Regions from separate parts of the Arthrobacter sp. P1_B4 genome, predicted to be linked through region 3. Evidence: riboswitches for the same ligand, from Rfam matches in the RefSeq annotation. Region 3 holds a riboswitch; each other region holds the start of a gene.
The links. Region 3 has a riboswitch for S-adenosylmethionine ahead of AC1D1W_RS07255 (aminotransferase class V-fold PLP-dependent enzyme). Riboswitches for the same ligand answer to the same signal wherever they lie in the genome.

Region 1 (7,834 bases), on a different contig from region 3:
ACGCTTGTGATTTAGGGCACAGGGCGTCATTCCCCATGAGTATGGACGCTCCGGCCCTCAGCCTCAACGGCCATTAGTGCAGAGCGCATCTGCAAAAATGCACAAGCGGGCCGGCCTAGTGGCTGAAGAAGGTCTCCCGGAGCTGCCCGCTGAGCTGGCCGATTTCGGTCAGGAAGCCGTCGTGGCCGATTGGCGCTTGAATGATATGCAGTTCCGGGCCGCCCGGCAGGGCCTCTGCCAGTTGACGGGACTGGGCCGGGAAATACAGGCGGTCCGAGTCCACGGCCGCCACCAGGAATTCTGCGGTGGCCGGGGCCAGTGCCTCCCCGAGACCTCCGCGCCCCCGGCAGACATCGTGGCTCATGAGGGCTTCGGTGATCGCGATGTAGCTGTTCGCGTCGAAACGCCGGGCCAGTTTGCTGCCCTGGTGGTCCAGGTAGCTTTCCACCTGATAGCGCCCGCGTCCGGCCAGCGATCCGGCTTCCAGGGGCGTCTCGGACTCTTGGGCGTTGCGGCCAAACCGGCCGTCCAGTTCGGCCGCTGAGCGGTAGGTGATGTGCGCGATGCGGCGGGCGAGGGCGAGCCCCGACTCGGGTTCCGGGCCGCCGTAGTAGTCCCCGCCCCTGAAGTGGGGGTCCTGGCGGATGGCCAGCGTCTGTGCCTGCGCGAAGGCAATCTGTTCGGCAGTGCTGCTGGCGCCGACGGAAATCACGGCGCAGCGCCGGACCCGGCCGGGAAACGTGACGGCCCATTCAAGGGCCCGCGCGCCGCCGAGCGAGCCGCCCAGCACCGCGTACCAGCTGCCGATGCCCAGGGCATCGGCCAGCCGCGCCTCGGCGGCGGCGGTGTCCCGCAGGGTGACCAGCGGGAACCGCGATCCCCAGGGGCGCCCGTCGGGGGCCGGGGTGGAAGGTCCGGTGGATCCGTAGCAGCCGCCCAGGATGTTGATCGAAACGACGAAGTACTTGTCCGTGTCCACGGGAGCCCCGGGTCCGGCGAGCTGTTCCCACCAGCCGGGCTCCCCGCTCTCGCCGCGGGTCACGTGTGTGTCGCCGGTCAGGGCGTGTTCAATGAGCACTGCGTTGGAGGCGTCCGCGTTCAGGGTCCCCCACGTCTCGTAGGCGAGCACCACATCCGGCAACGGAGTCCCGGATTCGAGCTGCAGATCACCGATCCTGACGAACTGGACGGTCCCGTCAGGGGTACGGGATGGTTTGGTTTCGGGAACACCCGTGCGGGTGACGGCAATCGTCATGTGAGGACCTATCTTCGCGCTTGCCCGCCGTCAGCTGACCGGCAGGCCAGGTCTTCACCCGGGGCACCCCGCCGCAAAAGGAGGGTTGCCGGCCAGCAAGCCGGGGCTGTCGCTGGCACTCATGACCTGGTACGAGTCTACGAAACAGGGTGCGGAAATCACGAAGATTATGACTTCCATGTGACAGCCGGACCCGTCAGCACCGCAGTTTCCCCACCTTTGACAGCCGTGACCGGCGGGTCGCGCCGAAGTGCCGGCGATTCCCGGCGTCATGCCAGCAAGGTGGGGAAATTCCGCGTGGGCTTCCGTCTAGGCGGTCTTGGCCGCGCGGAATCCGGCGTCGAGGTCCGCCAGGATGTCGTCAATATGCTCCAGTCCCACCGAAAGCCGCACCAGCCCGGGATTCACCCCGGCGATCACCTGCTGTTCGGGCGAGAGCTGGCTGTGGGTGGTCGACGCCGGATGGATCACCAGCGACCGGACATCGCCGATGTTCGCGACGTGCGAGTGCAGTTCGAGGGCATCGACGAACCGCTTGCCGGCCTCCGCTCCCCCGGCGATGTTGAACGCCACGACGGCGCCGGTCCCCTTGGGCCCGTACTTGCGGCCGCGCTCGTACCAGGGGCTGGACGGCAGCCCGGCGTAGGCGACCGATTCGACGTCGTCCCGCCCCTCCAGCCATTGCGCCACCTTCGTGGCGTTGGCCACGTGGCGCTCGACGCGCAGGCTCAGCGTTTCGATGCCCTGGGCGATGAGGAAGGCGTTGAACGGGGACACCGCGGAGCCGAGGTCGCGCAGGAGCTGGACCCGGGCCTTGAGGATGTAGGAGAGGTTCGCGCCCAGCGCGCCCTCGGCTCCGAGGTCGCGGGCGTAGACCAGGCCGTTGTAGGTCGGGTCCGGGGTGTTGAAGCCGGGGAACCGCTCCGGGTCCTTCCCGAAGTCGAAGTTGCCGGAGTCCACGATCACGCCGGCGATTGCGGCGCCGTGCCCGCCGAGGTACTTGGTCGCCGAATGGACCACGATGTCCGCGCCCCACTCGATCGGCCGGATCAGGTAGGGGGTGGAGAGCGTGTTGTCGACCACCAGCGGCACGCCGGCCTCGTGCGCCACGCGGGAGACGCCCTCGATGTCCAGGACGTCCTGGCGGGGGTTGGAGACCACTTCGCCGAAAAACAGCTTGGTGTTGGGCTGGACGGCGTCCCGCCACTGGTCCAGGTTGTCCGGGTCCGCCACGAAGGTCACGGAGATGCCGAACTTCTTCAGCGTGTGCGCGAGCAGGTTGTAGGTTCCGCCGTAGAGGCTGGGGCTGGCCACCACATGGTCCCCGGCCTCGGCGATGTTGAGGATCGCGAACGTCTCGGCGGCCTGGCCGGAGCTGAGCAGCAGCGCCGCGAGGCCTCCTTCCAGGCTGGCGACGCGCTGTTCGACGGCGTCCTGGGTCGGGTTGCCGATCCGGGTGTAGATGGGCGCGAGCTCGGCGAGCGCGAAGCGGTTCGCGGCGCTTTCGGCGCTGGGGAACACGAACGACGTCGTCTGGTAGATGGGCAGGGAACGCGCGCCGGTGGCGCTGTCCGGCTCCTGGCCGGCGTGGATCTGGCGGGTTTCAAAGGACCAGGCATTGGACATTGGTGCTCCTCGAGTCACTGGGCACAGCACCGGCCGGGGCTTTCGGCCCGAACCGGAACAGGCGCCGCGCTTGCCCTCCAGCGGGCGCCGGACGGCCAGGTCTTCACCCGGGGCACCCCACCGCGATACGAGGGTTGCCGGCCAGCAAGCCGGGGCTGTGCGCTGGCACTCATGACCTGGCTTCAGTGTAGGAATGGCGGCGGAGCCCTGGATAGCTTTGTGACGAAGATGAAGAGGGCTGCCGTGACGGAGCATCCGGGGCGCCGCGTTCGGCGCCCCGGGACGTCCCATGACGGTTAGGGGAGCCTAAGCTGAGAGGTCCATCACAAAGTGCCAAGATGATGGCATGCGCATGGATCACGTTTCTTACGCCTGTGAACACGATGGCTTGGCAGCCACCACTGAACGTATTGCGTCTGCCCTCGGCGTTGAAGCCGTGAAGGGTGGAGTGCACCCCCGTTTCGGGACACGCAACATGATTATCCCGCTCGCGGGACACAAGTACCTGGAAGTCGTGGAGGTCCTGAACCACCCGGCCTCCGACAAGGCCCCGTTCGGCCAGGCCGTCCGGGCACGCTCCGAGGCCGGCGGCGGCTGGATGGGCTGGTGCGTCGAGGTTGACGACCTGGCCCCGTTCGAGGAGCGGCTCGGCCGCGCCGCCGTCAACGGCAACCGGAAGTTTCCCGACGGCCGCGAACTGATCTGGAAGCAGATCGGCATCCTGGGGCTCATCGCCGACCCCCAAGTGCCGTACATGCTCAAGTGGGAGGGCGACCCGGAGTTGCACCCGTCCAACGCCTACGCGAGCGATGTCAAGATGTCCGCACTGACCATTGCCGGTTCGGCCGCGCGCGTCACGGAGTGGCTGGGCGAACCGGTTGAAAAGCCGCTGGAAGACGTCGCCGTGAACTGGATCGCGCCGCACGGGACTCCCGGCATCCTCTCTGTCACCTTCGAGACCGCCTCCGGAGCGGTCACGATCTAACGCTCCACCTGCCCCACGCTTCGGCCGCCATCTCTTAGGTGCCAACGTTGTCACCTAGGAGACGGCGGCCGAGATCATTTAAGGCCTGCCGATGGCGCCGGCTGTACGGGCAACGCCATCAGCCCAGGCCCACGGCCCTGCCGAACAGGCTGAACCCCACGAACGCCACAGTGTCCAGGATGGCGTGGGCGATCACCAGCGGCATCACCCGTTTGGTCCGCGTGTAGACGAGCGCGAAGACCACGCCCATCAGCGCGTTGCCGATGAACGGCCCGAACCCCTGGTACAGGTGATAGCTGCCGCGGAGCAGGGCGCTGGCGGCGATGGCCGCCGGCACGCTCCAGCCCAGTTTCCCGAGCCGGTCCAGCAGGTACGCCACCACAATCACTTCCTCGACCACCGCGTGCCGGATCGCGGACAGGACCAGCACCGGCACGGTCCACCAGTACGCGTCCAGGGCGCTGGGGATGATCGCCGTCGTGATCCCCAGCGCCCGGCCGGCGGCGTAGAGCCCCAGGGACGGAATGCCGATGAGCGCAGCTAGTCCGAGCCCCTGCAGGAGGTCTTTGCCGGGCCGGGCGAAGTCGAAGCCGATCCTTCGGAACGCCGAGGTTCCGCGCTCACCGGCCGGCCAGTGCTCGGTGAGGAAATAGATCACGAGGGCCACCGGGACCAGGGCGAAGATGATGTCCAGCAACTGGTAGGTGAGGTCGAAGTATTCGCGTGCGCTCTGTGAGCGGTTCAGGGTGGATGTCCCCTGGGCCAGCGGCGCCGTGGTCATCTTGTCCAGCAACTGCACCAGGGAGTAGATCGCGGACTGCCCGAGCGACAACCCCAGGACAATCAACACTTCGAACCGCAGCCGACGGCGGGAGGGAACCAACATGGTTCTATCTTGCCTGCACTTGCCGATAGTTTGCTGGTGCCCGCGTGGTACCGGCCGAACGGGGTTTTGCCTGCGGCACCTGCTTTTAGGAGCCCTATGCTTGGGGATTATGAGTGCGCCCCGGAAAATCATCATGATCCGGCACGGCCAGTCTGCCGCCAATGCCGACACCTCGATCTACAACCGTGTTCCGGACTACCGGATCCCGTTGACCGCGCTGGGCCTGGAGCAGGCCACCGCGGCCGGGGAGGAGGTCCGGCGCCAGCTGGACGGCCGCCCGGTGTGCGTCTACGTCTCCCCCTACCTGCGCGCCTACCAGACCCTCGAGGCGCTGAATCTCGGCCCGCTCGTGGAGCGGGTGATCGAGGAACCGCGGCTGCGCGAACAGGACTGGGCCAACTTTCAGATCGCCGGCGACATCGAGGACCAGAAGGAGCTCCGCAACGCCTACGGGCACTTCTTCTACCGCTTCCGCGAGGGCGAGTCCGGTTCCGATGTGTATGACAGGATTTCTTCCTTCATGGAAACCCTGCACCGGCACTGGTCCCGGCCCGGCTATGCCCCGAACGCGCTGTTCGTGACGCACGGATTGACCATGCGGCTGTTTTGCATGCGCTGGTTCCACTGGTCGGTGGAATATTTCGAGTCCCTGAATAACCCCGAGAACGCCGAGGTCCGCACCCTGCTGCGCACCTCGCACGGCAAGTACGAGCTCGACAAGCCCTTCACGCAGTGGGAGAAGAGGCGCGTGGACGAGACCGTCCTCGATGCACCGCCCATGATGTTCTAGGGCTAACGGACCGGCTGCGCTACACCGGCGCGCCACACCGCGTGCGTCAGGGGGATGCCGGGCCGGTAGGCCAGGTGCGTGGCGGAAGGGGCGTTGAGCAGGTGCAGGTCCGCGCGGTGCCCGACGGCGATCGAGCCCACCGCGCGTGCGCCGTCGGCGTCGTTCCCGGACTCCCGGCCCAGGGCCAGCGCGCCGCCGTAGGTCGCGGCGCGCACCGCCTCGTGGACGCTGAGCCGCATCTGCAGCACGGCGGTGGTGACGCAGAACGCCATGGAGCTGGTGTAGGACGTGCCGGGGTTGCAGTTGGAGGCCAGCGCCAGCTGCACACCGGCGTCGAGCAGCTCCCGGCCGGGGGCCAGCGGCTGCCGGGTGGAAAGATCGCAGGCCGGCAGGCAGGTGGCAACCGTGCCGCGCTGCCCGGATCCAGGGGTGCCGCTGCCGCCGGCGGCGTCCCAGCCGGACCAGCTCGCGGCGAGGGCGTCGACGTCCGCGGCCGACAGGTAGTTCACGTGGTCCACGCTGGCGGCGCCGACTTCCACCGCCAGCCGGACTCCGGGGCCCTCGCCGAGCTGGTTGCCGTGGACGCGCAGTCCCAGTCCGGCGGCCTTGCAGGCCAGGAGCACCCGGCGGGACTGGTCCTCGTTGAACGCGCCCTGCTCGCAAAAGACGTCGGCCCAGCGGACGTAGGGCCGGACTGCGGTGAGCATCGGCCCGCAGACCAGCTCCGTGTATTCCTCCGCGTCCATCCCGGCGGGCACAAGGTGCGCCCCCAGGTAGGTCACCTCGTCCGCCACGGTCGAGGCGATGCGGGCGCTGCGGGCCTCGTTCTCGAGGTCCAGGCCGTAGCCGGTTTTGGTCTCCAGGTAGGTGGTGCCCTGCGACACGGCCTCCGCGACGCGGCCCATCGCGAGCCGGGTCAGGTCGAAGTCGCTCGTGCTCCGGGTGGCGCCAGTGGTGACGGCGATCCCGCCGGCGCTGTAGCTCTCTCCCGCCATCCGGGCCTCGAACTCGGCAGTGCGGTCCCCCGCGAAGATCAGGTGCGTGTGGGAGTCGACCCAGCCCGGCAGGAGCGCCCGGCCACCGGCATCCACCCGTTCGTCCGCGGCCGGGGCGTCGGCCGCGGGCCCGAGCCAGGAAATCCGCTCCCCTTCGATCACCACCGCCGCGTCACGGAGGACGCGGTGTTCCGCGTCCTGGGTCATCAGTTCGGCGATATTGGTGATGAGGGTGCTCATGGATCCATTCTTCAGCGCCGGATGGACCAGCGGGTCGCGGCCAGCGCCTCCGCTGTCCGGGATGCCGGACTGGCCTCGGTGGACGGAGACATAGCCGGGGAGACACCCGGGGTCAGGGCCGGGGCGGAGCCCTGGCCGGCGAGGATCAGTCCGGCGGCCAGTTCCGCGACGCCGGATGATGTCTGGAATCCGTACCCGCCCTGACCGGCGAGCCAGAAGAATCCGGTGGCCTCGGCGTCGAACCCCACCACCGGGACGCCGTCGGCCGCCTCCGTCCGCAGCCCCGTCCAGGCGGTGCGGACGTTCCGGATCCCGAGCGTCGTGATGTCGTTGAGCCGGGCGATGACCCGTTCGACGTCGCCGGGATAGGGCCGGGCGTCCTCGGGTCCGCTCGGCACGTGCTCCGCGGGTGAGATCAGGACCTGGCCGTTATCGGGCCGGAAGTAGAAGCTGTCATCGGCCGCCGCCACCATCGGGCAGGCTTCCGGGAGCGGATTATCGACGTCGACGATCGCCGCGGTGCGCCGGTACGGCTGCAGGCCCAGCTTCTCGACGCCGCTGAGGACGGCGAGCTCGTCGGCCCAGGCACCGGCGGCGTTAACCACGACGGCGGACTGGAAGCCTTCCTGCCCGGCGCCCAGTTCCCAGCCGGTGCCCAGGCGCTGGGCCGAATGGACCCTGGCGCCGGTAATGATGTCCACGCCGCCGGCCACGGCGAGCCGCCGGTGGTCCTCGAGCAGCACGGGGGCGTTGCAGGCGAAGGATCCGGTGTCCAGCCCGGCGGCGCTGAACGAATCCGGGACCAGGGCCGGGCACAGGTCCAGTGCCTCGGCGTGGGTGATCCGCTGCATGTGTCCGCTTGCCTCCGCCCGGACGGTGGCGTCGTCCCCGATCAGCATGAAGCTGCGCGGGGTGAGCACCGGTTCCGGACGTTCGGCGTCCTGGGCCGCGATGAGGTCGAGCGTCCGGACGGTGAGCTCCTGAACCACAGGCGGGCCGTAGCTGGGAATCAGTTGCCGGGCCGAGCGGGCCGAGGTGTGGTACGCCAGGGTCTGCT
Region 2 (7,834 bases), on a different contig from region 3:
GCCGAAGCCGGCGAGGCCACGGACGTCGGAAATCTGGCGATGGCGGCCGTCCGCTCGCTGGGCCTCACGGGCCCGGTCGACGTCGATGTCCGCCGGCGTGCCGACGGGACCCCGGTGGTCCTTGAAGTGAACGCCCGGTTCGGCGCGAACAGCGGGCGGGCCCCGGAACTGCTCGACGCCGTGCTGGCGTCGTTTGCCCTTCCCTCCTTCAACCCGGCCTCCTTCAGGCCAAGCACAGGAGCGTACGCCCATGTCCTGGTTTAGTTCCGCCTCCGCATCAGCCGTCCCCGGGGCCGAGTACCTCCTGCTCCTCATCGGCCTGCCGATTCTGGTGTTCGGGCTCGTGAAGCTGCTCGTGCTGCCGCTGTCCGTCTGGTTTGAACTCCGTGCGGGGCGCCGCCGCCGCCGCGCAACGCCCACCCTGCTGGATGAGCGGCCCAGCGTGTCGATCATTGTCCCGGCTTTCAACGAGGCGACCGTCATCGAAAACTGCGTCCGCTCCATTCAGCTCACCCTGTACGACCGGTACGAGGTGGTGCTCGTGGATGACGGCTCCACTGACAACACGGCCGGGCTGATGCGCGCGCTCGCCGCGACGGATCCCCGGATCACGGTCCTGACCCAGGCCAATGCCGGCAAGGGGGCCGCCCTGAACCTGGGCATCCGCCACGCCACGGGCGAGGTCCTCATGTTTGTCGACGCTGACGGGATCTTCTCCCAGAACACCGTCAAGCGGATGCTCCAGGGTTTCACTGACCAGCGCACCGGAGCCGTGTGCGGCGACGACAGGCCGGTAAACCTGGACCGGGTCCAGACCCGGATGCTGGCCTTCATCAGCCATGTCGGCACCGGGATGGTCAGGCGCGCCCTGACCATGATCGGCTGCCTCCCGATCGTCTCCGGCAACATTGGGGCGTTCCCCCGCCGGATCCTGGAGGAGATCGGGCCGTTCCGCGAAGACACGGTAGGCGAGGACCTGGAACTCACCTGGCGGGTGCACAAGGCAGGCTACCGGGTGGTCTTCGCCCCGCGGGCGCTGGTCTATGCCGAGTCGCCGTCAACGGTCCGGGCGCTCTGGCGCCAGCGCGTCCGCTGGGCCCGCGGGCTGCTGCAGACCATGGGTGTGCACAAGCGCATGATCGGCAACCTCCGGCACGGACAGTTCGGCGCGTACCTGTTGTTCAACACCATCACCATGGTGGTGCTCCCGGTGCTCCAGATCCTGGTACTCGTGGATCTGGTCTTCCTCACGGCGTTGGGCCGCAGTCCGTTCGGCGCGGATGTCTGGGCAATCCTTGGCTGGGTGGGGCTGTTCATCACGTTGCTGCTCACGGTGTTTGCCCTGGCCATGAACAGGGCGTGGAAGGACCTGCGGCACGCCTGGGCGCTCCCGCTCATCCCCCTCTATTCCGTGTTTACGAGCCTGACCATGGTGGCCGCGCTGGTGCAGGAACTCCGCGGCAAGGAGGCGCACTGGAACAAGCTGACGCGGACCGGGGTGGTCAGCGTCACCGCCCCGGCGGTGCGCCCGGACGTCAGCGTTTGAAACGCGGACCGGCTGCCTTCCCTGCCCTTGCGCTCCTGTCGGTGCTGGCGCTTGCCGCCACTGGGTGCGGCGGGCCGCAGGGACCCACGGCGCCCGCCGCGGAGCGCACTGTCGGCGTCGGCTACGAAACTGTGGTCGACGCCGCCTCGACGCTGCCGGGACTGGCCAGACGGCTCGATGAGGTCAACGCCAACAGCGTCACCATCAGCGTGGGGCGGCTGGACTGGACGGCGTTCCCTTGGGACGCCCACCCCGAGGTGGAGGCCGTCCCGGGCCGTGACCACGTCGCCGAAGCGGTCAAGGCGCTGGGGACCGGCGGTGATGGCAGGAAACGCAGGATCACGCTGACCATCGACCTGCTGATCCCCGGCTGGATCCGCACCAACCCGGGCCTGGCCGGCATCAACTTCGACGGCACCCGCTCCACGGAGTTCGCCAGCGTCAGCGCACTCACGACGGGACCCGTCGGGGAGCGGCTGGTCGCCTTCGTGGCCGAGGTGACCAGGCGGTACCAGCCTGACGCCGTGGCCTTGACGGAACTGATGTTCGATAACAACACCTACGGCGGCGACGACCGCGACTCCTACCGGCTGGCCAGCGGCGGGACGGACTGGCCGCGGCTCGCGAACGGGGCCATCGACGTCGAACACCCCAGCCTCGGGGCCTGGCGGTCGAAGGCGGTGGCAGCCATCGTGGCCAAGGCGGCGGCGGCCGCGCACGCGAACGGCGCCACGCTCGACATGGACGTCCGGGCGCCGTGGCACGATCCCGCCGCCGACCGGCCGGAGAGCGGCCATGACTACGGGCTGCTGGCCGCAGCCGCTGACCGGCTGGTCTTGTGGGACTACTTCGGGCTCAACGACGCCGCTCCGGCCTACTCCGCCGAGCTGGCCGCGGCCATGGCGAAGCGGTCCGGGAAGTTCGCCATCTCGGTCGGGATGTGGGCCAAGGACGGGCGCATCTCCGCCGCGGACCTGGCGGCCGGGCTGGAGGCGTCTGTCTCCGGCGGGGCGGCCGCCGTCGCCGTCACACCATCCAGCATGCTCGACGACGACGCCTGGCGGGCGCTCAAGGCGGCCTGGGCCTGAGCGGCCATGGCCCCGGACCTGCTTAAGGGCCTGGACCTGCTTGAGGGCCTGGACCTGCTTGAGGGCCTGGACCTGCTTGAGGGCCTGGACCTGCTTGAGTGCCTAGACCTGCTTGAGCGCCTGGCCGAGGTCGCGGATCAGGTCCTCGACGTCCTCCAGCCCCACCGAAAGCCGGACCACGCCGTCGCTGAGCCCGATCGCCGCGCGGCCTTCCGGGCCCATCGCGCGGTGCGTGGTGGTGGCCGGGTGCGTGATAAGCGTCTTGGCATCGCCCAGGTTGTTGGAGATGTCGATGATCCGCAGCGCGTCCAGGAGTGCGAACGCGGCCTGCTTCGCCGTGCGCCCGGGGGAGGGCTGCAGTTCCAGGGTGAGCACGGTCCCGCCGGCCTTCATCTGCTGCACTGCGAGCGGGTACTGCGGGTGAGACGGCAGCAGCGGGTACTTTACCCAGCCGACCGCAGGCTGTCCCTCGAGCCATTCGGCCAGCCACAGCGCGGAGGCCGAGGAATGGTTGACGCGCAGGGCCATGGTCTCCAGGCCCTTGGTGAGCACCCAGGCGTTGAACGCCGAAAGCGCCGGACCGGTGTGCCGCATGAGCTGCTTGACGGGCCCGTCGATGAATTCCTTGGTGCCCAGGATGGCTCCGCCCAGGACGCGGCCCTGGCCGTCGATGTGCTTGGTGCCGGAGTAGACCACCACGTCCGCGCCGAGGTCGCCGCAGCGCTGGAGCAGCGGGGTGGCGAAGACGTTGTCAACCACCACCGTGGCGCCGGCCGCGTGCGCCAGTTTGCTCACGGCGGCGATGTCCACGATTTCCTGCATCGGGTTCGACGGCGACTCGAAGAACACCGCGGTGGTCGGCACGGACAGCGCGGACTGCCACTGCTCCAGGTCCGGACCGTCTACAAAGACCGTCTCGACACCCCAGCGCGGCAGGATTTCGTTGAGGATCACGAAGCACGAGCCAAACAGCGAGCGGGCCGCGACCACCCGGTCGCCGGCCGCCAGCAGCGCGCCCAGGGCGGTGAAGACGGCGGACATGCCGGACGCCGTCGCGAAACACGCCTCCGTTCCCTCGAGCAGCCGCAGCCGCTCCTGGAAGGTGGCGACGGAGGGGTTGCCGTAGCGGGAGTAGACGAAGCGCTCGTCCTCCCCGGTGAAGGCGCGCTCGGCGGCGGCCGCGGACTCGTAGACGAATCCTGAGTTGAGGAAGATCGGCTCGGTGGTCTCCTGGAAGCCGGTGCGGTCAAGGCCGCCACGGACAGCCTGGGTGTCGGCCGCCCAGCCGGCGGCGTCGGGATTGAAAGTCACTTAGATCTTTCCGAGGTTGGTGGGCAGGCCGCGGTTCTTCCAGCCATTGACGGTGCGTTCGCCAAAGCGGTCGGTCTCGCCTTCGAAGCCCTCAAGGACGTTGTACGAGGTGTAGCCGGCGGCCGTCGCGGCCGTCGCGGCGCCGATCGACCGGGCACCGGAACGGCAAAGGAACACCAGTTCGACGGCGGTGTCCGCCGGCGCCTGCTGCCTTAGCTGTTCCACGAAGTGCGGGTTCGGCGTGCCGCCGGCAAGGTTCCACTGGATGAAGAGCGGATCGTTGCGGCTCTCGCCCGCGGCCGCGGTGTCCGGGATGCCGATGTGGGCCCATTCGCCTTCGGTCCGGACATCCACCAGGATGGCTCCGGCCTCCAGCTTGGCCCACGCCTCCTGCGGGCTGAGGTCTCCGGCGTAGCTCATGCGTGGCCCGCGAAGGCTCCGTCGGCGCCAAATTCGTCGGCGTCGAGCTCATCAACCGCATTGGCCACGGCGGCGTCCGCACTGGCAATCGCGGCCGGCAGGACCAGCGCCTGCGCCACGATCACGGTGCTTCCGTTGAAGCTGGCGGCGGGGCTTCCATGCAGCACGTAGCCCTCGGCCAGGGCGGCTGACACCCGCTCGCAAAAGGCGCGGTCATCCGCGCCGGTGAACAGGCGGTAAGCCAGCCTCTCCGCGCCGGGTGCTGAACCGGGTGTGGCTGTTGTGGGTATTGACGTCTCGGGCACGACGGATCTCCTCTTTCACGCTTGCAGCTCGAATTCTCGAATGCCGAGTATTCACCTGAGGCACCCCGCCGCGAAAGGGAGGGTTGCCGACCGGCCAGTCAGGGCTTGGCACCGGTTCTCATTACTCCCCAAAAACGTAACACCTGCGACGCCGGCCCGCACCGCCGCCGTCGTCATGTTCCGTAACCGGACCGCGGCCCGGGCGAGTAGTGGCGGGCTCCAGTTTCGGGTACAGCCCACTCGTGTCTGCCGGGACGTTTCGCCGTCTACTGGGGGGATTAGGTCCGACGAGTCGGCCGGAGCTGCAGGTGATTCGAGCAATGTGTGAATCGAGCAGTCCCGGAATCGACTCGCCTGTCCATCAACAAGCTGTCTGGGAATCGGTGGCTGGAACGGTCGGAGCCGCAGCCGCGGTCCGGCCGGTGACGGCGGAATGGAGCAATCGTGGGCCCGCGCATACTCGTTACCGGGATTACAAGCGCCGCCGGACGGGCCGTCGCGGCCCAGCTCGAAGCCCGGGGCCTCCCGTACCTCGGCTCCGACGCCCGCGCCGACACCCGCCAGGCCGGGGAGGCTCCCGCCGCCGCGGTCAGGCTCCTGCCGGCGACGAACCCGGACATGGTCCTGGACCTGCGCCGGGTGGTGGACCGCGAAGCCATCAACGTCATCATTCCGACCCTCACCGTGGAGCTCCCGGTCCTGGCCGCGGCCCGCGCCGGATTCGCCCAGGACGTGCGGATCATCGTGGCCGACCCCGCCGCGGTGGCCCTCGCCAACGACCACCTGTTCACCACCTGGGCGCTGCAAGCCGCCGGCATCCCGGTGCCCCGGTTCGCGGTTCCGGGCGACCTCGCCGCCGCGCCGGCATCCCTCGCCGGCCTCAGCGGCCCCGTGGTGGTCAAGCCTCGGGTCTTCAAAGGCTCCCATGGTGTCCACCTGCTGGCCGGAACCGGCTCCGTTAGCTGGAAGAACATGCCGGCGGGGCAACTGGTCCAGGAATTTATCCCGGGTGCCGACTATGTGTGCCTGGTGTTCGGCACCCCGGCACGCAACGCGATGGCGCCGGTGGCGGTGGTCCTCGAGAAGACCAGGACTCCGTATGGACGCGCCGGCAGCGACGAGGTCAGCCGCAGGGTGCCGGCGAACCAGGCCGGGGATGTGCGCAAGCTGGGCCTGGCCGCCGTCCGCACGCTCGGGCTGGCCGGGCCGGTCCAGGTCCAGATCCGCCGCCGCACCGACGGAACGCCCATGGTGCTGGGTGTCTGCGCGACCCTGGGGGAGAACAGCACCTGGGCCCCGGAAATGCTCGACGCCGTGCTCGCAACGTTCATGCTCCCGGCGTTCAACCCGGCCTCGTTCCGCCGGTGCCCGGCAGTGCCCGCGGACGCCCTGGGGTGAGCGTTCCTATTCGATGGTCGCGAAGAGGGCGTTGAGTTCGGCAGTGAGCTGGCGCCGGAGTTCCGGGGTGCCGATTTCCTGCCCGTCGATGTGGTTCACCGGGGCCAGAAGCCGGATGCTGGAGATCAGCCAGACCGCGTCGGCGTCCAGCAGGTCCTTCGGCTCCAGCGGGCCGTAGCCCAGCTCCCAGCCGGCGGCCTTGGCGGCGGTGAACAGGGCGCCCTGTGACGTGCCGGGCAGGATGCCGCTGTCCAGCTGGGGCGTGATGAGCCGCCGGACGGTGCGGACTCCGCCGGCGCCGTCGTCCGAGGTTTCCAGGTGGGCCAGCAGAACGGTCGACGTCGGACCCTCCAGCACCCTGCCGTCCGCGGACGTGAAGATGACGTCGTCGGCGCCCTGCCGGTGGGCGTAGCGCAGCGCCGCCATGTTCACGGCGTAGGAAAGGGTCTTGGCGCCGAGCAGGAGCCACGGGGCGCGCTCGCCGACTTCACTGTCGTAGCCGCGGTCGAGCAGGATGACGTCGATCCCGGTCTCGCGCTGCCGCCGTCCCGCGGCGGCCGGGGCGGAGGCCTGGACCCAGCACGTGGGGGCAGCCGCGCCCTCCGGCCCGCGGGTGACAATCAGCTTCACCACCACCTCGTCCTGCGCCGCGCCGCCCGGTGCAGCCGCGGCGGGTTCCTGCCCGCGGAACTCGCGGATGGCGGTTTCCACCGCCCGTCGCCATGCATCCTCGGCGGGGATGTCCAGCTCCAGAAGCCGGGCCGAGCCAGCCAGCCGGGTCAGGTGCGCCTGGATCTTGCGGGGCCGGCCGCCGACGGCCAGGAGGGATTCGAAAACGCCGTCGCCCCGGGTGGCGCCCAGGTCCGTGGCCATCAGCTGGGGCTGCGACGCGTCGGCAACGCGGCCGCCGTCGAACGCCGGGTCGAGGAAGACCAGAACGGTCGCGGGCGCAGGAACAGGGGCAGGAGTGATCATGGCTAAAGCTTAGTCTCGGTGGTCCCGGGATAGGATTTGGGCACTGCCCGTTCGGAACTGTTCCGCGTGGCTTGTACGTTGAGGGGTTCGCCTGTGCTGTGGCCATTTCCGCTGGCGGAGACTTTACCGTCCTGGGCGATTCTGATTTTGACGGTGATCGACTTCGCCATCCGAGTGCTGGCACTGGGCATCATCCCCGGAAACCGGCGGCCCACCACCGCGATGGCGTGGCTGCTGGGCATCTTCATCGTGCCGACCATCGGCCTGCTCCTGTTCCTGCTGTTCGGCAACTTCCGGCTCTCCCGCAAGCGCCGCGCGCAGCAGGACGCGGTCAATACCCGAGTGCGCGCCGGGACCTCGGAACTGGCGATGCTGGAAAGCCGCTACGCCGGACCCGAATGGGTGGCTTCCGCCGCGGAACTGAACAAGACGCTGGGCTCGCTGCCGATGGTGGACGGTAACCAAGTGGAGCTGCTGCCCGGCTACCCCGACTCCATCAAGGCGATGGCCGCGGCGGTCCGCGGCGCAAAGTCCTTCGTCAACGCCGAGTTCTACATCATGAGCTCGGACCACGTCACGGACGATCTGCTGACCGCGCTGGAAGAGGCCGCCGAGCGCGGCGTCGAGGTCCGTGTCCTGTTCGATCACCTTGGCACGCTTCGCATCAAGGGCTATCGCAAGCTGATCGCCCGGCTCAAGGCCAGCAAGATCCGCTGGCGGCCCATGCTGCCGCTCAGCCCGCTGCAGGGGCAGTGGCGCCGACCGGACCTGCGCAACCACCGCAAGATCAT
Region 3 (7,834 bases):
GGAGGTCGGCGATCGCCTTGCCGGTTTTCCAGCCGGCCGCCGCGGCCCCGAGGCCCAGGACGAGCGAGAGCCCGAGGTAGGCCAGCCACGTGGCGTGGTAGCCGCCGCGGATCTGCTGGTCAATGGCGATCACCAGCGCCGAAAAGGTGGTGAAGGAACCCAGGAGGCCGGGGCCGATGCCGGCCCGCAGCCAGAAAGCCGTCTGTGGCCGCGCGATCCAGAGGGTGGTCAGGGTGGCCAGAACGAAACTCCCGGAGACATTGATCGCCAACGTGGTCCACGGCACCGCGCCGGCGCTTTCGGGAAAAATCAGGCCGGCGCCGAAACGCAGCTCGGTTCCGATCAGCCCGCCGACGGCGACGGCGGACCAGGCCTTCCAGCCCGGCACGCCGGGGCGCGGCACGGCCCGGCGCTCGTCCAGCGCACCTTTCACTCAGCTCTCCGTGACGCTGCAGCCGGCGTGCCCGGCATCGCTGTGGACCCAGAGGGCCGAGGCGACCTCGTCGGCGAAATCGAATTCGCGCGGTGCCGGGGCGGAACCGATCCGCACTACCATGGGGCCACCGAAGGGACGCCGGCCCACCACCTCCACTTCGGCGTCGAGGTCGATGTCCTCTGCGGCGAGATAGCGCAGGAGCTCCGGGTTGTCGTCGCTGATCCGGGTGATCCGGCCGGTGTGGCCGTCGTCGAGTTCGCTCAGGCGGTGGGCGGCGGGCATCAGCACCGAGCCGTCGGCTGCCGGGATGGGATCGCCGTGCGGGTCCCGGGTGGGGTTCCCCAGCTTGGCCGCCATGCGTTCAATAAAAGTGTCCGAGACGGCGTGCTCCAGGAGTTCGGCTTCGTCGTGGACCTCGTCCCAGCGGTATCCCAGCTCGCGGACGAGGAAAGTCTCGATCAGCCGGTGCCGCCGGACCATGGACAGGGCGAGCCGGACTCCATCGCTGGTGAGCGTGACGGCGCTGTAGGGCTTGTGGTCTACGAGGCCCTGGTCTTTGAGTTTGCGGACCATTTCCGACACCGAGGAGTTGGCGACGCCCAGGCGCTGCGCCAGCTGCGTGGAGGTGATGGGCTTGCGCTGCCACTCGGTGAACGAATAGATGACCTTGACGTAGTCCTCGATCGAGGAGGAGGGCGTACTGGTCTTCACAGACCTAAGCCTACCGTCAGCTGCCTCCGGAGAAAGTGAGCGACAGCAGGACCAGGTTAAGGGCCACGACGAGCACCACGCTGATGATGGCGGCGACTCGGAGGGCCGGGCCGTCGGCGAACCGGCCCATCAGGGCTTTGTTGCTGGTCAGCACCACCAGCGGGACCAGGACAAAGGGAATCCCGAAGCTGAGGACCACCTGGCTCAGGACGAGCGCCCAGGTGGGGTCGAAGCCCACCGCCAGCAGCACGACGGCGGGGATGAGGGTCACGACGCGCCGGGCCATGACGGGGATCCGGATCTTGAGCAGGCCCTGCATGATGGTGCCGCCGGCATAGCAGCCCACTGAGGTCGATGCCAGGCCGGAGGCGAGCAGCCCGACCGCGAAGATCACGCCGACGATCGGACCGAGATTGGCGGTGATGGCGGCGTGCGCGCCCTCGATCGTGTCCGTGCCTTCTTCGCCGCCGAGGGTGGAGGCGGCCAGGAGCAGCATGCCGATGTTGACCAGTCCGGCGATCGCGAGGGCGGCCACGACGTCGAACCGGGTGGCCCGGACCAGGCGCGCGATGGCCGCCGGGGGAACATGCAGGTGTTCGTCCGGCCGGTGCCGGTCCCGGGACAGGGCCGAGTGGACGTAGATGGCGTGCGGCATGACGGTGGCCCCGAGCATGCTGGCGGCCAACAGGACGGTGTCCGGTCCCTGGAAGCCGGGCATGAGCCCGGCCAGGGCGGCTCCCGGATCGGGCGGGCTGATGAAAAGCCCGGCCAGGAAGCCGACTGTGATGATGCCGAGCAGGAACATGATGATGAATTCGAACGGCCGCTGTTTCTGCCGGGCCTGGACCGCGAGCAGGAGCATCGACACGGCGCCGACAATCAGGGCGCCAAGGGGGAGGGGCAGGCCGAAAAGCAGGTACAGGGCGATTGCGCCGCCCACCACCTCCGCGAGATCGGTGGCGGCGGCGACAACTTCGGCCTGCACCCAGAAGGCGCGGCGCCAGAACGGCTTGAGCCGTTCACCAAGGATCTCCGGAAGGCTCTTGCCCGTGACGATCCCGAGCTTGGCGGACTGGTACTGGACGAGGACGGCCATGACGTTGGCGGCCACGAGGACCCACACGAGCAGGTAGCCGTACTGCGCTCCGGCGGTCAGGTTGGCGGCCACGTTTCCGGGGTCCACGTAGGCGATCGACGCCACGAAGGCCGGTCCCAACAGGCCGATCAGCGCCCTCCGGGCACCCGGGTGTTTGTAGGTGGGGGCGTCCTGCGCCGGTTGCCCGTGTCCCGTTAGCTCCAGCACTGCCAGCTCCTGTGATTGGCGCGTCGGCGTTGACGCGATGATCGGCGCCGGCCGGAAAACAGCCGGTGTCAAAGTTTCGTGTGCCTATAAGAAATTATTAGGCATACCGAAACAATAGGCCTGGCGGGCGCTGCGTGCAATCCGGGGGAATCCGGGGTGAGCGTGCATCAGGCCCGGAAGGCCCGCCACGTCTGGGTCAGGTAGGGCAGCCGGAGCACCTCGCCTGGGGTGTGCCCCAGGTGCTCGTGCAGGTACCAGGCGAGGTTGGCTGTGACCTTGGCCCGGGTGGAGTCCGATGCCGCGAGATAGTAGCTGCGGGACTTGGCCAGCTCCTGGATGTCCTCCGCCGTGACGGAATCCTCCCAGCGCGTCAGGTGGCTCTCCAGTCCGGTGAACTCGGGGCCCACGGCCGGACGGAAGTGTGGCTTGTGGACGTCCCCGGCGTGCATGATCCGGGAGAGCCGGTGCACCCAGGGCACGCTGGTGTCCAGCTGGTTCCAGATCAGGCCCAGCACGCCGTGCGGCCGCAGGATCCGGGCAATCTCGGCGCAGGCCAGGCCTGGGTCGCACCAGTGCCACGCCTGGGCAACCGTGACCAGGTCAAAGGACTCCGGCTCGAGACCGGTGTCCTCGGCGCTGCCCTCGATGGCGGTGACGTCCGGCAGGGTCCGGCGCAACTGCTCAAGCATGTCGGCAGAGGGGTCCACGGCCACCGTGGCCAGTCCGCGTTCTGCCAAAAGGGAAGTGAACTTCCCGGTGCCCGCGCCAATGTCCGCGGCGTCCCTGGCTCCCGCCCGGACCAGCCAGTCGGCCGACTCCTGCGGATAGCCGGGGCGGACGCGTTCATAGTGCTCGCCGCCGTCCTGGAAGCTTTGTCCGAGTTCCTGGCGCCGCTCGCTGTGCAGCTTCGGTCCGCTGTGGAGCCTGGGTCCGGCGCTTGCCACGTGCGATCTCCTTCGGGAAGGTCCTGCTTGTTACAGATACCTTTCGAATTTACCGCACCCGCGCCGGGCCCCGGTCCTGCGCTAGTCGAGGGTGCAGGGCGCAGCGCCGGCCGTGCCCGGGGTGTTCGGCGCCCAGTGGGGGTAGCTGCGGGTATCGTTGGCCGGCACCCAGCGCCCGGCGTCCACCACGTAATCCCAGCCGAGTCCGTTTTGCCGCAGCTGCTGCAGGCCGGCCAGCAGGCGTTCGGCGTCCTCCAGTCGTGAGCCGAGGCCGAAGCTGGCCCGCAGGGAGCCGGCGGGCAGGCCGAGCCGCTTGAGCAGCGGGTGGGCGCAGAAGCGGCCGTCGCGCAGGCCAATGCCGTGTTCGGCCGACAGGTAGGCGGCCACCAGTCCGGCGTCGTAGCCTGCCACGGAAAAGTTCACGACGCCGATCGTGCCGGTGTCCGGCTGATCGCCTCCAGTGGAAGAAGCGGAGGAAGAATCGGAAGCAGAATCGGCAAAGATCCGGTGCACGGTTACCCCTTCGATGCCCTGGAGGCCCTCGACGAGGAAGGACCGGATGGCGTCCTCGTGGGCCTGCCACTGCTCCGGGTCCAGGGCTGCAATGACCTGGGTGGCGCGGGCGAGGGCCGCCGCACCGAGGACGTTCGGCGAGCCGCCCTCGTGCCGGGCGGGTCCTGTGGTCCAGCTGACGGAGTCGAGCCGGGCATCGCGGACCGCGCCGCCGCCGGCCAGGTGCGGGGTGCCGGCGTCGAGCCAGTCCGTCCGTCCCACCAGCACGCCGGCGCCGAACGGGGCGTACAGCTTGTGCCCCGAGAAGGCGAGGTAATCGACGTCGTCCGCGGCGATATTGATCCGCCGGTGCGGGGCGAGCTGCGCGGCGTCGACAACGATCCTGGCGCCGTATTCGTGCGCCAGTGCGGCCAGGGTCCGGATGGGGAGGATCTCCCCGGTGACGTTGGAGGCGCCGGTGACGGCCAGCAGGCTGACGCCGCCGCGGGCGAGTTCGTCGCGCAGGCGGTCCACGGTGGCCGCGAGGGTGGCGGCGGCCACGACGCTGCGGTGCGGGACATTCTGCCAGGGCAGGAGGTTGGCGTGGTGTTCGATGTCGAGGTAGAGGACCTCGCCCGCGGGCCGCCCGTCGCGCAGCGGCAGGCAGCCGGCCAGCAGGTTCAGGGAATCGGTGGTGTTGCGCGTGAAGATCACGGAATCGCCGGGCCGGCCGCCCACGAAGTCCCGCACGATGTCCCGGGCGTTCTCGTAGACGGAGGTGCTGATCTGCGATGCGTAGCCGGCCCCGCGGTGCACGCTTGCGTAGTACGGCAGGATTTCGTTCAGGTATGCCGAGACCACGGACAGGGCCGGGGCGGAGGCGCCGTAGTCGAGGTTGGCGTAGCGCGCGTGGCCGCCGGTGATCAGCGGGGCCTGGATTTCGGCCCCGGTGACGGCTGCCAGCGGGCGGGCCGCGAGGGCAAGCCGTGCATGGAATTCAGGGGCAACGGGGAAAATGGCAGTTGTCATGGGACCTCACTCGAACAGGACCCCACACCGTGGGAATCCGCGCTTGCCGGGTCCGTTCCGGACCGGCCAGGTCGTCACCCGGGGCACCCCACCGCGACTGGAGGGTTGCCGGCCAGCAAACCGGGGTTTAGCGCTGGCACTCGTGACCTGCATCGAGCGTAGGACATTGGCGCAGCCGGGGAAAAGGCGGCCGCCGATTGTGAAGCGGATTATTACGGGCGCGGATCAGTTGTTCGGGTGGGCCTGGAAGAGGTCGTCGAGTCCGGGGTTGAGCCGCTTGAGCACTTCCGAGTGCAGGATCGAATTGGTGGCCAGGGCGTTGCCCCCGAAGGGGCCGTCCTCGCCTTCGAGCGAGGTGAAGCGGCCGCCGGCCTCGGTCACGATCGGCACCAGGGCGGCCATGTCGTAGAGATTCAGCTCGGGTTCGCAGGCGATGTCCACGGCGCCCTCGGCCACGAGGCAGTACGACCAGAAGTCACCGTAGGCGCGGGTCCGCCACACTTCCTCGGTCAGGCCCAGGAACTCATCCAGGTTCCCGCGTTCCTTCCAGCCGCCAAGGCTGGAGTAGGACAGCGACGCGTCCTCGAGATTGGAGACGTTGGATACCTTCAACCGTGTGGCGGCGGCGAGCGAGCGGCCGGTGTAGGCGCCTGCACCCTTGGCGGCCCACCAGCGCTTGCCCAGTGCCGGCGCGCTGACGACGCCGACCACCGGCTCGCCCTCATCGACGAGGGCGATCAGGGTGGCCCAGACCGGGACGCCGCGGACAAAGTTCTTCGTGCCGTCGATCGGGTCGATGATCCACCGGCGGGAACCGTGGCCCGAGCTGCCGAACTCTTCGCCCAGGACCGCGTCACGCGGACGTGACCGGGAGAGCTGGCCGCGGATGGCCTCTTCCGCGGACTTGTCGGCATCGGTGACGGGTGTGAGGTCGGGCTTCGTCTCGATCCGAAGGTCGAGCGCCTTGAAGCGGCTCATGGTCTGGGAATCGACCGAATCTGCCAGTACATGGGCAAGGCGCAGGTCATCGTTGTAGCTCGAAGCGGGTTGGCTCATGGTTCCAAACTACCGTCAAACCGGGCTGCCGGGCGGGAGGCCGCGGCTCGGCGCCGCCGCCCCGTTGCCGGTCCGGCTAGGAGACGGTGCCCAGTTCCTTGGTTTCCTGCGCTTCCATCCGCGGGTCAGTGCCCAGCAGCCGGCGCAGGGACGCGAGCCTGGCCGGTCCCGAGGGCCCCGCGTGCCCGGCCGCAACCCACTTGTCGACCCCGCAGTTGACGGCGGTGGAGTCATGCTTGCAGCCGCGTTCGCAATCATCGGTGCCCGGTTCCAGGTCCGGGAAGGAACGCAGGATCCGGTCCGGGTCCACGTGGGCCAGGCCGAAGGACCGGATGCCGGGGGTGTCGATGATCCAGCTCCCGGCCGGGGCATCGTTGACTTTGAGCGCCAGTGCCGACGAGGACGTGTGGCGGCCGCGGCCGGTGACCGCGTTCACGCCTCCCGTGGCCCGCTCGGCCCCGGTCAGGGCGTTGACCATGGTTGACTTGCCGACGCCGGAGTGGCCCAGCATCACGGTGACCTTGCCGTCGAGGTAGTCGCGCAGCTGGGATACCGCGTCCTTGTCGAGCCGGGCGGAGAGCCCGTCGTCGGAGCGGGCGTCGATGCCGGAAGCGGCGGAGTCGGCGGTCTTGGAGATGATGACGGGGAAGTCGAGGTGCTGGTAGTTGGACAGCAGCTCGGCGGGATCCTTGACGTCGGCCTTGGTGACGAGCAGCAGCGGTTCGATGCCGGCGTCGTACGCGGCGACCAGTGCGCGGTCGATGAAACCGGTCCGCGGCTCGGGGTTGGCGGCGGCGACCACCACCACCAGCTGGTCGGCGTTGGCCACGACGGCACGTTCGATCGGGTCCGTGTCGTCGGCGCTGCGGCGCAGCAGCGTCTTGCGGTCCTGGATCTTGACCAGCCGCGCCAGGGTGTCGGGCTCGCCGGTGACGTCCCCGACGAGGGAGACGAAATCGCCGGCAACCACCGGGTTGCGGCGCAGCTCCCGGGCACGGGCCGCGATGATCTTGCGTTCGTCCGCGGTCCCTTCGCCGACGACGGCGGTGTAGCGGCCGCGGTCAACGGTGATGATGCGTCCGGTGACGGCGTCGTCGTAGCTGGGCCGGTCCTTGGTGCGGGGCCGGGTGCCCTTCTTGTTCGGCCGGATCCGGACGTCGGACTCGTCCCAGGAATCAGTGCTGCGTGCCACCGGCGGTGTCCTCATCTGCGGCGGGTCCCTGGGCCAGCATCGCTTCCCAGAGTTGCGGGAAATCGGGCATGGTCTTGGCCGTGGTTGCGATGTCCTCGACTTCCACGCCGGCTACGGCAAGGCCGAGGATGGCGCCGGCGGTTGCCATGCGGTGGTCGGCGTAGCTGTGCACCACACCGCCGTGCAGCGCGGCCGGGCGGATGATGAGGCCGTCGGGGGTTTCTTCGGCGTCGCCGCCGAGGCGGTTGATTTCGGCGACGAGGGCGGCGAGCCGGTCCGTTTCATGGCCGCGGAGGTGGGCGATGCCGCCCAGCCGTGAGGGGCCGGTGGCGAGGGCGCACAGCGCGGCTACGGTGGGGGCGAGTTCGCTGGTCTCGTCGAAGTCGCCGCCCTTGATCTCCGGCCCTCCGCTGACGGTCAGGGTGCCGCCGTCAACCGTCACCGTGGCGCCCATAGCGGTCAGGATTCCGCGCCAGAGATCACCCACCTGGGTGGTTTCCGCGGGCCAGTTCGGGATCCGCACGGTGCCGCCGGTGGCCAGGGCCGCCGCGAGGAAGGGTCCGGCGTTCGAGAGGTCCTGCTCGATCCGGACGTCGAAGGCGCGGATCGGGCCGGGGGAGACAACCCAGTGGTTCGGCACCGAGTCGTCGACCGCCACGCCCACGCCGCGC

Region 1: it holds a riboswitch for S-adenosylmethionine, as region 3 does, so the genes downstream of both, AC1D1W_RS03980 (bifunctional o-acetylhomoserine/o-acetylserine sulfhydrylase) here and AC1D1W_RS07255 (aminotransferase class V-fold PLP-dependent enzyme) in region 3, are expected to answer to the same signal.
Region 2: it holds a riboswitch for S-adenosylmethionine, as region 3 does, so the genes downstream of both, AC1D1W_RS06500 (DUF1737 domain-containing protein) here and AC1D1W_RS07255 (aminotransferase class V-fold PLP-dependent enzyme) in region 3, are expected to answer to the same signal.

Annotation. Positions count from the first base shown of each region.
Region 1 covers NZ_JBFTZW010000005.1:33,857-41,690, reverse strand. Annotated here, with positions in the region: gene metX (homoserine O-acetyltransferase MetX) at 116-1,255, opposite strand; SAM riboswitch class IV at 1,267-1,382, opposite strand; gene AC1D1W_RS03980 (bifunctional o-acetylhomoserine/o-acetylserine sulfhydrylase) at 1,565-2,881, opposite strand; SAM riboswitch class IV at 2,943-3,058, opposite strand; gene AC1D1W_RS03975 (VOC family protein) at 3,228-3,866, shown strand; gene AC1D1W_RS03970 (CPBP family intramembrane glutamic endopeptidase) at 3,985-4,752, opposite strand; gene AC1D1W_RS03965 (histidine phosphatase family protein) at 4,862-5,542, shown strand; gene AC1D1W_RS03960 (amidohydrolase family protein) at 5,545-6,777, opposite strand; gene AC1D1W_RS03955 (NAD(P)/FAD-dependent oxidoreductase) at 6,789-7,834, opposite strand, start outside.
Region 2 covers NZ_JBFTZW010000009.1:136,299-144,132, reverse strand. Annotated here, with positions in the region: gene AC1D1W_RS06525 (ATP-grasp domain-containing protein) at 1-264, shown strand, start outside; gene AC1D1W_RS06520 (glycosyltransferase family 2 protein) at 251-1,546, shown strand; gene AC1D1W_RS06515 (hypothetical protein) at 1,543-2,634, shown strand; gene AC1D1W_RS06510 (O-succinylhomoserine sulfhydrylase) at 2,737-3,945, opposite strand; gene AC1D1W_RS06505 (rhodanese-like domain-containing protein) at 3,946-4,365, opposite strand; gene AC1D1W_RS06500 (DUF1737 domain-containing protein) at 4,362-4,670, opposite strand; SAM riboswitch class IV at 4,683-4,796, opposite strand; gene AC1D1W_RS06495 (ATP-grasp domain-containing protein) at 5,115-6,068, shown strand; gene AC1D1W_RS06490 (aminodeoxychorismate lyase) at 6,075-7,043, opposite strand; gene cls (cardiolipin synthase) at 7,137-7,834, shown strand, end outside.
Region 3 covers NZ_JBFTZW010000011.1:50,241-58,074, reverse strand. Annotated here, with positions in the region: gene AC1D1W_RS07275 (fluoride efflux transporter FluC) at 1-433, opposite strand, end outside; gene AC1D1W_RS07270 (metal-dependent transcriptional regulator) at 434-1,147, opposite strand; gene AC1D1W_RS07265 (Nramp family divalent metal transporter) at 1,164-2,450, opposite strand; gene AC1D1W_RS07260 (class I SAM-dependent methyltransferase) at 2,618-3,394, opposite strand; gene AC1D1W_RS07255 (aminotransferase class V-fold PLP-dependent enzyme) at 3,476-4,915, opposite strand; SAM riboswitch class IV at 4,950-5,063, opposite strand; gene hisN (histidinol-phosphatase) at 5,141-5,971, opposite strand; gene rsgA (ribosome small subunit-dependent GTPase A) at 6,048-7,163, opposite strand; gene aroA (3-phosphoshikimate 1-carboxyvinyltransferase) at 7,147-7,834, opposite strand, start outside.